DNA from 2 places in the Kribbella sp. VKM Ac-2566 genome. Region 2 is predicted to be linked to the other one. Evidence: riboswitches for the same ligand, from Rfam matches in the RefSeq annotation. Region 2 holds a riboswitch; the other holds the start of a gene.

Region 1 (4,587 bases), on a different contig from region 2:
CGGTAGCTGCGGACCGGCAGGTTCCAGTCCTGACAGAAGACCGCCAGCGGGTACGGCGCGACTCCCGTCTGCACCGGCTTCGGGGGAGTGCCGCCTGCCTTGAGCATCTCGGCCAGTGCGGACCACTTCGGTTCGTAGAGCGCCCGGAACACGGAGAAGCTCAGCGTGAACGGGTCAGGCGACTTCGCCAGCAGATCCGCCCAAAGAGCGTGGATGTCGCGACCGTGCAGCGCACACGTCGTTGTGGCGTCGCACCACTTCACGAACTCGTCGAACGAGTCCTGGCCGGCGGCCGCCTGGTCGTCGAGAAAGTCACGTGTCGTGGACGAGCTGTGGTCGCTCACGCTCTCCAGCACCATCGCGCGGACCCGGTGTGGGTACGTCTCGGCGTACTGCGCTCCGAGCAGCGTCCCGTACGAGCTGCCGTGGAAGGAGATCGTGGACTCGCCGAGCGCTCGCCGTACGGCGTCGACGTCGCGCACCGTCTGCCAGGTGTCGATGTGGTCGTACAGCGGGCCGGTGTGCTCGCGGCAGTCCGTGGCGAGCTGCCGGTTGTAGCTGATCGTGGAGGTGAACTCGGCCGCGCTCTTGATGATCGGCGACGGCTGCTTGTTGAGGAGTTCCGCCGAGCAGCGCACCGGGTTGCTGCGCGCCACACCGCGCGGGTCGAAGCTCACGATGTCGAAGCGGTCCTGGAGATCGGTGCTGAACCGGTCGATGCCGGTCTTGATCCGGTCGACCCCCGAGTCGCCGGGCCCGCCTGGACCGAACACCAGGACGCCGACGCGTTCGCTCGGCACCTTCGCCGTACGGCGGGCGATCGCGAGCTCGAACGTGGCGCCGGCGGGGTCGCGCCAGTCGACCGGCAACCTGAGCGTCGCGCACTGCGAACCGCGAACCTCGGCCGGATCGTCCTTGCCTTCGGGCTTGCAGTCGGCCCACTGCACCCCGGTCGTAGTGGCTGCTGTGGGAAGTGCTGTCAGCCCGGCGACCGCGACGCCGAGCAGTACCGCGCCGGTGACGGCGCGCTGGGTGAACGTCATGCGCCGATCCTTCGGCAATCGCTTGCTGAGGGCATCAGGGAGCCGCCCTCGTGCGACCCGGAGCGCGGCTTGGGGGACTTGTTAGGGTCGGGCGTTGATGAGTACCAAACATGCGGCGTGGTTCCGGACGGTGGCGATCGCCGAGGCGATCTCGTGGACCGGACTGCTGGTCGGGATGCTGTTCAAGTACGTGCTGTCCGACAACGAGATCGGGGTCAAGATCTTCGGACCGATCCACGGCGGCATCTTCATCGCCTACGTGGTCACCGTGCTGGCCGTGCGCGGCCCGTTGCGGTGGTCCTGGCCGGTGACGTTGGTCGCACTGGCGGCCAGCATTCCTCCGTTGTTCACCTGGTTCTTCGAGATCTGGGCAGTCCGCACGGGCCGGATTGACGCCGTACAGCAGACCGCCGTACCGTCCACCACAGAAGTCAATTCAACAGCCGCATGAACCCGTGCGGGAGAGCCCCGGCCACGAACCGGGCGCCGTAGGAGCAACTCTCCCCAAGAATCTCTCAGGCACCTTCACCGCGCGGGCGAGGCACCTCTGGAAGGCATCCGCCTGACAGAGCGGGGAGGACACCAAACGGTCAACGACGACCGGAAGGAACCTCCACACGATGGCGATCAGCGTCTTCGACCTGTTCAGTATCGGGATCGGCCCGTCGAGCTCCCACACCGTGGGACCGATGCGCGCGGCCCGCACCTTCGCACGCGGTCTCGCCGACGACGGCCTGCTGGCCGCGACGACGAGCGTCCAGGCCCAGCTCTTCGGCTCGCTCGGCGCCACCGGCCACGGGCACGGCAGTAACAAGGCCGTCCTGCTCGGCCTCGAGGGCGCCGACCCGGAGACCGTCGTCACGCACTCGGTCGACGCCCGCGTCGAGACGATCCGCGAACGCGGCCGGATCCTGCTGGCCGGCAGCCGCGAGATCGCGTTCGACGAGAACACCGACCTGCTCATGCACCGCCGCAAGGCGCTCCCGTACCACCCGAACGGGATGATCTTCGTCGCCCGCGACGCGGACAACGCAGTACTGCGGGAACGCACCTACTACTCGGTCGGCGGCGGCTTCGTCGTCGACGAGACTGCTGCCGCGGGTGATCGGATCGTTCCGGACACGACCCCGTTGAAGTACCCGTTCACCACCGGCGCGGAGCTGCTCGACCGGTGCCGCGAGTCGCAGCTGTCGATCAGCGAGGTGATGCTCGCGAACGAGCTCGCCTGGCGGACCGAGGACGAGGTCCGCGACGGGCTGCTGCACATCTGGCAGGTGATGCAGGACTGCGTCCGCGAGGGCTGCGAGACCGAGGGCATCCTGCCCGGCGGCCTCAAGGTGCCGCGGCGGGCCCACGCCCTGCACAAGAAGCTCAGCCAGGACCCGTGGTCGGTCGATCCGCTCAAGGTGATGGACTGGGTGAACCTGTTCGCGCTCGCGGTCAACGAGCAGAACGCGTCCGGCGGCCGGATCGTCACCGCCCCGACGAACGGTGCCGCCGGCATCATTCCCGCCGTACTGCACTACTACCGGCGCTTCGTGCCGGGGGCGACCGAGGACGGCGTGGTCCGGTTCCTGCTGGCCGCCGGGGCGATCGGCGTGCTCTACAAGGAGAACGCGTCGATCTCCGGCGCCGAGGTGGGCTGCCAGGGCGAGGTCGGGTCGGCCTGCTCGATGGCCGCCGCCGGGCTGTGCGAGGTGTCCGGCGGTACGCCGGAACAGGTGGAGAACGCCGCCGAGATCGCGATGGAGCACAACCTCGGCCTGACCTGCGACCCGGTCGGCGGCCTGGTGCAGATCCCGTGCATCGAACGGAACGCGATGGCGTCGGTGAAGGCGATCAACGCGACCCGGATGGCGATGCACGGCGACGGCGTCCACGTGGTCACCCTCGACAAGGTCATCAAGACCATGCGGGAGACCGGCGCCGACATGAAGATCAAGTACAAGGAGACGTCCCGCGGCGGCCTCGCCGTCAACGTCATCGAATGCTAGTAACAGCAGTACCAGGCTGACATGCGTGCCGCCCGTAATACTGGGGAGCATGGGTGAGCTCGGGCGGACGTTGCACGCGTGGCGTGATCGGGTGACGCCTTCGGAGGTCGGGCTTCCCGCCGGCGGGAAGCGGCGGGCGCCCGGGCTGCGGCGCGAGGAGCTGGCGCACCTCGCCGGGCTGTCGGTCGACTACATCGTCCGGCTGGAGCAAGGGCGGTCGGACTCGCCGTCGGTCCAGGTACTGACCGCACTGGCCCGCGCGCTGCGGTTGTCCGATGCCGAGCGCAACCATCTGTTCGTGCTCGCGGGCGAGGTCGAGCCGTCGTCCGGGCGACTGCCCGCGCACATCCCGCCGGGCGTGCAGCGGATCGTCGACCAGTTGGAGGGCGCGCCGCTGTGCGTCACCGACGCCGCCTGGACGATGATCGCCTGGAACCCGATGTTCGCCGCGCTGATCGGCGACCCCTCGCCGTTGCAGGGGCGGTGGCGGAACATCGTCTACCGGCATTTCGTCGAGCCTGGCGACCGCGTCGTCATGACGCCGGAGCAGCAACAGAACTTCCGGAACGCGATGGTCACCGACCTGCGCGCGTCCCTCGCCCGGTACCCGCGCGACGCGGACCTCAGGGCGCTGATCGAGGAGCTTCGCGCCGGGTACGACGACTTCGCGCAACGGTGGGACCAGCCGGTCGTCGGCTTCCACCAGTCCGAGCGGAAGACGATCCGGCACCCGGAGGTCGGCACCTTCGACATCGACTGCGACATCCTCGCGGTCCCGGGCAGCGACCTGCGCATGGTCGTCTACACCGCCGCCCCGAACACCGAAGCCGCGGAGAAACTCCGCCTGCTGTCGGTGATCGGCCTGCAGGCACTCACCTGAGCAGTTCGGCAACCGCCGCAGGATCCTCGACCTGAGCGTTGTGCCCGAGTCCGGGCAGCGCCACGACTTGGTGGTGCAGGGCATGCAACTCGGCGTCGGTATTCATCGGATCCCGCTCGCCGCGCGCGAGCATCACATCGGCCTGACTCGCCGCGATCACCGCGGGCATGTCAGGTGCGCCGACGCCGAAGGTCCCGGGATCCATGGCCAGACGCCAGCGCCCGTCCTGCTCGAGCACGCCGTGGTCCACGACGGCGGCGGCAGGATCCACAAGTCCCTGGAGGCCGGAAACCTTGAGGAATCTCGCGGCTGCCTCGTCACGGGTGCCGAACCAGGCGACCGGTTTCTGGGCGAGCGCGTTCGCTCGCCCCAGGTCGTCCGCGGTCCAGCTCACCTTCACTCCGAGCGCGACGGCCCGGCTCACGGTGACGTCGTACCGTCCGCTCGCCAACTCGAGGGCGATCACACCGCCCAGCGAGTGACCGAGCACGACGAGGTCGCGACGTACCGGAAGCTCGGCCGCGACTGCCTCGGCCATGGCAGCGAAGGTGTACGTCGAGAGCGGGGCAGCCGAGCCGTGGCCCGGGAGGTCCGGAGCGTAGTTGGCGTGCGGCCAGGTGTCCCACACGCGGGCGTTGGCTCCGAGACCGTGCAGCAGCACCAGATTCGC
Region 2 (4,587 bases):
CCGGGACGAGCTGCGGGCCGCTGCCGGCGTACCGTCCGAACTGCTCGACGAGCTGGAGAGTCACGGGCTGGTGGTAGCCAGCGGCAACCACTACGGCGGTGACGCGATCGTGATCGCGCAGGTCGCGGCCGAGCTGGCGGCGTACGGTCTCGAACCTCGGCACCTGCGGGCGTTCCGTACGGCGGCGGACCGCGAGGTCGGCCTGATCGAACAGGTCACCGGGCCCCGCCGTACCGAGCAGACCGGCGAGCTGGCCGCCCTCACCGTCCGTCTCCACACCGCTCTGGTCCGCTCCCGCCTCCCGCGTTCGTAAGGCTGTCCACAGCGAACCCCCGTGGGCCTACCCGGGCCTTCGGCTCGGAGTAGGCTGAACGTGTGCGCGAAGTCGACGTGGTCGGAGTCCGGGTAGAGATGCCCTCGAGTCAGCCGATCGTGCTGCTGAAAGAGGTCGGAGGTGAGCGGTACCTGCCGATCTGGATCGGTGCGGCCGAGGCGAGTGCGATCGCCTTCGCCCAGCAGGGCATGGAGCCGCCCCGGCCGCTGACGCACGACCTGTTCGCGGAGACCATCCGGGTCCTCGGGCACACCCTCAGCCAGGTCCGGATCGTGAACCTGACCGACGGCATCTTCGAGGCGATCCTGGTGTTCGACGACAAGACCGAGATCTCGGCCAGGCCGTCGGACTCGATCGCGATCGCGCTGCGGACCGGGACGCCGGTGTTCTGCGCCGAGGAGATCCTCGCCGAGGCCGGGATCCCGGTCCCGGAGAGTGAGACGAACGGCGCCGACGAGGTGGAGGAGGAAGAGGAGGTCGAGCGGTTCCGGGAGTTTCTCGACCAGGTGACTCCGGAGGACTTCGACAAGAGCTGACAGCAACAGGACCGAGGTAACGATTCGTACGGCGGTCGCGACACGCTCCCGGCTCGATGCGGTTGTCGTTGACCCGGTCAGGGCGGCGGCTTACCGTGAAGAAGTCGTGGGGTGGTGTCACTCCACGGAGATGGCTCGTTCCAGTCGGTATCCAGGGAGGCTCAGGCGTGACACGCACCGGGGACACGGATCTGACGGCGCAGTCGACGTCCGACGCGCACGCAGAGGCTGTGGCAGCCGCTACTGCCACCGCCGGCGTTCAGGGTCTGCTGTTCGACGACGACCTGCGGCCGATGCCGGAGGACGTCGGGTTCCGCGGTCCGACGGCCTGCGCCGCGGCCGGGATCACCTACCGGCAGCTCGACTACTGGGCCCGCACCGGCCTGGTCTCCCCGTCCGTCCGCCCGGCGACCGGCTCGGGGACGCAACGGTTGTACGGTTTCCGTGACGTTCTGTTGCTGAAGGTCATCAAGCGGCTGCTCGACGCCGGGATCTCGCTGCAGCAGATCCGGACCGCGATCGCGCACCTCAGCAAGCGCGGGTTCGACGACCTGACCCAGATCACGCTGATGAGTGACGGCGCGTCGGTCTACATGTGCACGTCGCCCGACGAGGTCATCGACCTGCTGGCCGGCGGCCAGGGCGTGTTCGGGATCGCACTCGGTGGTGTCTGGCGCGAGGTCGAGGGTTCGCTCTCCGAGCTGCCGACCGAGCGGGCCGACGGTCACGACGAGGGTGACGGCGACTCCCACGCGAACGACGAGCTCGCCGCTCGCCGCCGCGCCCGGATGACCGGCTGACCCTGTCAGAACTGTTGCGGGGTTCCTGGTAGCCTCGAGGCAGCCGTTCACAGCACTCGGGAGAGTCCCGTGTCATCGGGCGCCGAAGGGGCAATTCCTCCCCGGAACCTCTCAGGCCCATGGACCGAGTGTCGCAGGCGACTCTGGAGCGCAGCGCGCGTGACAGAGGGGGAGGCCACCGGCAGCGTCTGTCAGCATCGGAGCCTCTAGTGAACGACACCCCCCAGCTCTCGGCGACCTTCGCCGACCGGCACATCGGGCCGCGCCCGGACGAGATCGCCCGGATGGTCGAACTCCTCGGGTACGACGACGTGGACGCGCTCGTGGACGCCGCGGTCCCGGCCTCGATCCGCTCGGCCGAGGCGCTGCGGCTGCCCGAACCGGCCTCCGAGGTCGACGCGCTGACCGAGCTCCGTCAGCTCGCGGCCCGCAACACCGTCGCCACGTCGATGATCGGCCAGGGGTACTACGGCACCTTCACCCCGTCCGTGATCGTCCGCCGCCTGGTCGAGAACCCGGCCTGGTACACGGCGTACACGCCGTACCAGCCGGAGATCTCCCAGGGCCGGCTCGAGGCGCTGCTGAACTTCCAGACCGTCGTCTCCGACCTGACCGGGCTGCCGACCGCGAACGCGTCGCTGCTCGACGAGGGCACCGCGGCCGCCGAGGCGATGACGCTGGCGCACCGGTCGAACAAGAAGAGCAAGTCCGACCGTTTCCTGGTCGACGCCGACACCTTCGCGCAGACGATCGCCGTCGTGCAGACCCGCGCCGAGGCGCTCGGCATCGAGGTCGTCGTCGCCGACACCACCGACGGCCTGCCCGACGGCGACTTCTTCGGCCTCCTCGTGCAGTACCCGGGGTCCAACGGTGTCGTCCGCGACCTCAAGCCGCTGATCGAGGCGGCACACGGGCGCGACACGTTGGTTGCCGTGGCCTCCGATCTGCTCGCCCTGACGGTGCTCGAGGCACCGGGGGAGGCGGGCGCCGACATCGTCATCGGTTCCTCGCAGCGTTTCGGCGTACCGCTGTTCTACGGTGGCCCGCACGCCGGCTTCATGTCGGTCCGGTCCGGCCTGGAGCGGTCGTTGCCAGGCCGCCTCGTCGGCGTATCGGTCGACACCGACGGTGCCCCGGCGTACCGGCTGGCACTGCAGACCCGTGAGCAGCACATCCGTCGCGAGAAGGCGACGTCGAACATCTGTACGGCGCAGGTCCTGCTCGCGGTCGTCGCGTCCATGTACGCCGTCTACCACGGTCCCGACGGACTGCGGGCGATCGCCGAGCGCGTGCACTCGTACGCCGGGAAGCTCGCCGCCTCGCTGCGCGCCGGCGGTGTCGAGGTCGTCCACGGCGACTTCTTCGACACCGTCCTCGCCCGGGTCCCGGGTCGCGCCGCCGACGTGGTGGACGCCGCCCGGCAGAACGGGATCTGGCTGCGGCTCGTCGACGCGGACCACGTCGGCATCTCCTGCGACGAGAAGACCGACGTCGCGACGCTGACCCGCGTCTGCCAGTCCTTCGGCGTGCAGTACGACGACACGCTCGAGGCTGCTGCCCTGAGCGTGCCGCGGACCACGGAGTACCTGACACACCCGGTGTTCAACACACATCGGTCCGAGACGGCGATGCTGCGGTACCTGCGCAAGCTGTCCGACAAGGACTACGCGCTCGACCGCGGCATGATCCCGCTCGGGTCCTGCACCATGAAGCTGAACGCGACCACCGAGATGGAGCCGGTCACCTGGCCGGAGTTCGCCGACCTGCACCCGCTCGCGCCGATCGAGGACGCGGCCGGCTACGTGAAGCTCATCGGTCAACTGGAGCGCTGGCTGGCCGAGGTCACCGGGTACGCGAAGGTCTCGATCCAGCCGAACGCGGGCTCACAGGGTGAACTGGCCGGCCTGCTGGCGATCCGCGGATACCACCGCGCCAACGGCTCCGAGGATCGCAACGTCTGCCTGATCCCGGCGTCCGCGCACGGCACCAACGCCGCCTCCGCGGTGATGGCCGGTATGAAGGTCGTTGTTGTCAAGGGCAACGACGACGGCACGATCGACCTCGACGACCTGCGCGCGAAGGCCTCCGAGCACGCGGCCAAGCTCGCGGCGATCATGATCACGTACCCGTCCACGCACGGCGTGTACGAGGAGAGCGTCCGCGAGGTCTGCCGGATCGTCCACGACCACGGCGGCCAGGTGTACGTCGACGGCGCGAACCTCAACGCCCTGCTCGGGCTCGCGAAGCCGGGCGAGTTCGGCGGCGACGTCAGCCACCTGAACCTGCACAAGACGTTCTGCATCCCGCACGGCGGCGGTGGCCCCGGTGTCGGCCCGGTCGCGGTCGCGGCGCACCTCGCGCCGTACCTGCCGAACCACCCGCTGCTCGACCAGGCCGGTCCGGACTCCGGTGTCGGCCCGATCAGCGCGGCGCCGTTCGGTTCGGCCGGTGTGCTGGCGATCTCCTGGGCGTACATCCGGATGATGGGCGCCGAGGGCCTGACGGCGGCGACGAAGGCCGCCGTACTGACCGCGAACTACGTGGCGAAGCGGCTCGAAGGTGCGTTCCCGGTGCTCTACACCGGCGAGAACGGCCTGGTCGCGCACGAGTGCATCCTGGACCTGCGGCCGATGACCAAGGAGACCGGGATCAGCGTCGACGACGTCGCGAAGCGGCTGATCGACTACGGCTTCCACGCGCCGACGATGTCGTTCCCGGTCGCGGGCACGCTGATGGTCGAGCCGACCGAGTCCGAGGACCTCGGTGAGCTGGACCGCTTCTGCGACGCGATGATCGCGATCCGGCACGAGATCGACCGGGTCGCCGCGGGCGAATGGCCGGCCGCCGACAACCCGCTGGTGAACGCGCCGCACACCGCGGAGTCGGTGATCAACGACAAGTGGGAGCACGCCTACAC

What was found. Region 2 has a riboswitch for glycine ahead of gcvP (aminomethyl-transferring glycine dehydrogenase). Riboswitches for the same ligand answer to the same signal wherever they lie in the genome.
Region 1: it holds a riboswitch for glycine, as region 2 does, so the genes downstream of both, EV647_RS39700 (L-serine ammonia-lyase) here and gcvP (aminomethyl-transferring glycine dehydrogenase) in region 2, are expected to answer to the same signal.

Annotation. Positions count from the first base shown of each region.
Region 1 is NZ_SODT01000015.1:525,423-530,009, forward strand. It holds gene EV647_RS39690 (alpha/beta fold hydrolase) at 1-1,043, opposite strand, end outside; gene EV647_RS39695 (DUF3817 domain-containing protein) at 1,141-1,494, shown strand; glycine riboswitch at 1,492-1,584, shown strand; gene EV647_RS39700 (L-serine ammonia-lyase) at 1,664-3,037, shown strand; gene EV647_RS39705 (helix-turn-helix transcriptional regulator) at 3,087-3,917, shown strand; gene EV647_RS39710 (alpha/beta fold hydrolase) at 3,910-4,587, opposite strand, start outside.
Region 2 is NZ_SODT01000013.1:41,135-45,721, forward strand. It holds gene EV647_RS30895 (MerR family transcriptional regulator) at 1-313, shown strand, start outside; gene EV647_RS30900 (bifunctional nuclease family protein) at 376-870, shown strand; gene EV647_RS30905 (MerR family transcriptional regulator) at 1,101-1,670, shown strand; glycine riboswitch at 1,718-1,807, shown strand; gene gcvP (aminomethyl-transferring glycine dehydrogenase) at 1,880-4,587, shown strand, end outside.